One region of the Aliivibrio friggae genome, then DNA from elsewhere that is predicted to be linked to it. Evidence: predicted binding sites of a transcription regulator. Region 1 holds the regulator's gene; the other holds the start of a gene.
The links. Region 1 encodes CRP, which controls carbon source genes, mostly activating them, when cyclic AMP is high. Its sites were predicted from a motif close to TGTGANNNNNNTCACA; they were not measured.
Positions count from the first base shown of each region.

Region 2: a site for CRP is predicted at 897-912, ahead of nagE (N-acetylglucosamine-specific PTS transporter subunit IIBC). Genes of this name have one in related genera too.

Region 1 covers NZ_CM170648.1:2,601,852-2,604,060, reverse strand. The annotation lists gene AC2INI_RS12005 (2-oxoadipate dioxygenase/decarboxylase family protein) at 1-549, shown strand, start outside; gene crp (cAMP-activated global transcriptional regulator CRP) at 619-1,251, opposite strand; gene AC2INI_RS11995 (OsmC family protein) at 1,497-1,898, shown strand; gene hslU (ATP-dependent protease ATPase subunit HslU) at 1,985-2,209, opposite strand, start outside.
Region 2 covers NZ_CM170648.1:890,618-892,826, forward strand. The annotation lists gene nagA (N-acetylglucosamine-6-phosphate deacetylase) at 1-650, opposite strand, end outside; gene nagE (N-acetylglucosamine-specific PTS transporter subunit IIBC) at 1,050-2,209, shown strand, end outside.

The DNA of each region.
Region 1 (2,209 bases):
TTTGAACACCCAGATCCTAATGCACCACTCGTTTTTATTAGTGAATTATTAGTAGAAGAGCTATCACCTGAAATACAGGACATTATTCATGGCTTGGTTGAACAAGTACCAGCCCACTATTTTGCCACCAGTGATTTTCTTTCTTCCGGTAGGCCTTGGACATTAAGTTTCGAAGACTATCAAGTATTAGCGAAGGAAAGTGAGTACGCTTCTTGGTTAGCGGCTCATGGTTATGGCGCTAATCACTTTACGGTTTACGTTAATCAGCTTGAAGCCTTTGCTGAAGTGGTTGATGTGAACCAACACTTACGTGATGCAGGTTTTGCAATGAACGAAGTGGGTGGTGAAGTGAAAGGCTCTCCTGAGGTTTACTTAGAGCAGTCATCAACAATGGCGGATAAAGTGAAAGTGAATTTTACTGAGGGTGAGTTTGAAATTCCTGGTGGATTTTATGAGTTTGCTAAGCGTTATTCGCTACCTAATGGCAAGATATATACAGGATTTGTCGCTGCATCTGCTGATAAGATTTTTGAAAGCACAGACAGTTAATTCTAAAATTTAGGCATAAAAAAACGCAGCTCAAGGGCTGCGTTTTTATTTGTTTAAGGTAGCGTTAAATTAACGAGTACCGTAAACTACAATTGTTTTACCGTGTGCAGAAATCAAGTTTTGCTCTTCAAGCATCTTCAAGATACGGCCAACAGTTTCACGTGAACAACCTACAATTTGACCGATCTCTTGACGAGTGATCTTAATTTGCATGCCATCTGGGTGAGTCATTGCATCTGGTTGTTTAGCTAGATTCAATAGAGTCTGAGCGATACGGCCTGTAACGTCTAGGAATGCTAAATCACCTACTTTTTGGCTAGTGATTTGTAGACGAGTTGCCATTTGAGCAGAAAGACGCATCAGAATATCTGGGTTTACTTGGATAAGTTGACGGAATTTCTTAAATGAAATCTCAGCAACTTCACAAGGACTTTTTGCACGAACCCATGCTGAACGTTCTTGACCTTCTTCAAACAAGCCAAGCTCACCAATGAAGTCACCTTGGTTAAGGTAAGAAAGGATCATTTCCTTTCCTTCTTCATCTTTAATTAGTACAGCAACAGAACCTTTTACGATGTAGTAAAGAGTCTCAGCTTTTTCACCAGCGTGGATCAAAGTACTTTTTGAAGGATACTTATGAATGTGACAATGAGATAAGAACCACTCTAATGTTGGATCTGTCTGAGGTTTACCTAGAACCATACTTTATACTTCCTCTGCGTTTGCCAAGTAGGCGATGTCCATTTTAAAATAACTGAGCCAAATATCAGTTTGGCCTATACAATATGGTTATCGGAACAAGGCTGCATGTTCGTTGAGATAATTGATAAAATCATACCCTGTTTCGCCGTTGATTTCTTGACTTTGATCGTATGAAATGTGCGACCAAGGGCACAATTTCGTGAAATGGATCACGAGTTTTCCTTTTATATAGTAAAGAGGCTTTTATGAACGCTGAAGTTAAATGGATTGATGGATTTACTTTCTTAGGTCAATCTCAATCTGGTCACTCTGTTGTAATGGATGGTAATGGTGGAGAAAAGGCACCAAGCCCAATGGAATTAGTGCTAATGGCTGCGGGTGGCTGCAGTTCAGTTGATGTTGTTGATGGTTTGAAATCAGCAGATCAAGCAGTCACAGCTTGCATCGCAAAAGTATCAAGTGAGCGCAGAGCAACGGCACCAAAAATATTTACTCATGTAAATATTCACTTCGAAGTATCAGGTCATGATCTTGATAAGGCAGTTGTTGAGAAGGTGACTGCGGATTCATTACAAAAATATTGTTCTGTGTGTCTAATGCTGGGGGAAGGCATTGAAATGACACATTCTTGGGAGATTTTAGCTTAATCGCTATTTTTGATTAAATGACAATCAAGAAAAAGCCTTACTCATTTTATAGAGTAAGGCTTTATTTTTGGTGTGATAATTATTTATTACAGGATAAAGCGGCTTAAATCTTCATCTGCAACTAATTTACCTAAACGCAAAGTGACATAATCTGCATCAACCACAAGGCTTTCACCGTCTTTTTCTGATGCGTCATAAGAGATCTCTTCCATCAGACGCTCCATCACGGTATGCAGACGACGAGCACCAATATTTTCTGTGCTTTCGTTCACTTGGAATGCAGATTCAGCAATACGGCTAATCCCATCTTC
Region 2 (2,209 bases), 1.2 Mb from region 1:
GCATTGAATAAATGCGTAGCGAAAGTGATGCCTGATTCAAACCCTTGGCGAGCTTCAGCATAAGTTGCGTTAGTGTGACCAATAGAAACTACAATGCCAGCTTTATGAAGACGTTCAATGTGCTCAGGATCGTTTTGTTCAGGTGCCAGTGTTACTTTTGCAATTAAATCTGCGTTATCACAGATTAATTGGATCATATCAGAATCAGATGGACGGATATGGTCGACGCTATGAATGCCTTTTTTCATTACGTTTAAGTAAGGACCTTCAAGGTGTAAACCTAAAGATTGGTTTTGATACTTAGCGTGATATTCACGAGCTGCGGTAATTGAAGCGCGCATATCTTCATCTGAAGAGGTAATCAAAGTAGGTAAGAAGCTAGTACAACCAGATTTAAGGTTTGCTTCATGCATGATCTGCATTGTTTCTGCTGTGATTTCATCATTTAGCATCACACCGCCACAGCCATTTAATTGCAGGTCAATAAAACCAGGGCTAAGGTTGGCACCATTTAAATCTACTAATTCAATGCCTTGTGGTAGTTCTGAAGTGAGGCAGATGGCTTCGATTTCTGTTCCGTTAATGATAACAGAATGATCAACAAGAACATCGTTACCAGTATAAACCTTACAGTTAGTTAGCGCATACATAGCTTGAATCCTTAAGTTATAATTTAGAGTACGAAAAAATATGAACTTTTTTCGTTGAAATTTTTAAGCAAGTGAAAATAGAACTGCTTACTGAGCGGTACACTCAAATTGTCTAAATGTTACGTTCAGTAATGACAAAGTTTGACTCTATATAAGCCAAATATTATTCCTGATGCTCTATTCTTTCGAATGATAAAATAAGTTTTATGATCTCGCTAGCAAAAACCCCTAAATATTCGCTCTACAGGTGATAATGATCACAATTAGCTCGCTTTTAATTTGCGGGGCGAAATTAATCACTTACACTGACCCTGTTAATAACGAGTAACGAAATAAGTTTATAGTGAATTTATTACGCTATTCAAAAAAATCTAAAATCCTTATAGGGGGAATCTAAAGGTGAATATTTTAGGATATTTTCAAAAAGTAGGTAAAGCACTGATGGTACCAGTTGCTACACTACCTGCAGCAGCTATTTTAATGGGTATTGGTTACTGGATTGATCCAGTGGCTTGGGGCGGCAACAGTGCACTAGCAGCGTTTTTAATTAAAGCTGGTGCGGCTATCATCGACAACATGTCAGTACTGTTCGCAGTTGGTGTTGCTTATGGTATGTCTAAAGATAAAGATGGTGCAGCAGCACTTTCTGGTTTTGTTGGTTTCCTTGTTGTAACAACACTTCTTGCACCTGGTGCAGTAGCTCAAATTCAAGGTATTGACCCTTCTGCAGTTCCTGCTGCATTTGGTAAAATCAATAACCAATTTGTTGGTATCCTAGTTGGTATCGTATCTGCTGAGATCTACAACCGTTTCTCTGCTGTTGAACTGCATAAAGCACTTGCATTCTTCTCAGGTAAGCGTCTTGTACCTATCTTAACTTCTTTTGCAGGTATCTTAATCGCATTCGTACTAATGTACGTATGGCCTGCAATCTACGGTGGCCTTGTACACTTTGGTGAATCAATCCAAGGTATGGGTTCTGCAGGTGCTGGTATTTACGCATTCTTCAACCGTCTACTTATCCCTGTAGGTCTTCACCATGCACTTAACTCAGTGTTCTGGTTCGACGTTGCTGGTATTAACGACATCCCTAACTTCCTAGGTGGCGCTAAGTCTATCGCTGAAGGTACTGCAACTGTAGGTGTTACAGGTATGTACCAAGCTGGTTTCTTCCCAATCATGATGTTTGGTCTACCAGGTGCAGCACTAGCTATTTACCACACAGCTAAAGTTGAGAACAAAGAAAAAGTAGCATCAATCATGATTGCTGCAGGTTTCGCATCGTTCTTCACTGGTGTTACTGAACCACTTGAATTCTCATTCATGTTCCTTGCTCCTGCGCTATACGTAGTTCACGCAGCATTAACAGGTATCTCAGTATTCATCGCAGCTTCTATGCAGTGGATTGCAGGTTTCGGTTTCTCAGCAGGTCTAGTAGATATGGTTCTTTCTACTCGTAACCCACTAGCTGTTAACTGGTACATGCTAATTATCCAAGGTATCGTATTCTTCGCAATCTACTACTTCGTATTCCGCGCTGTAATCGTTAAGTTCAACCT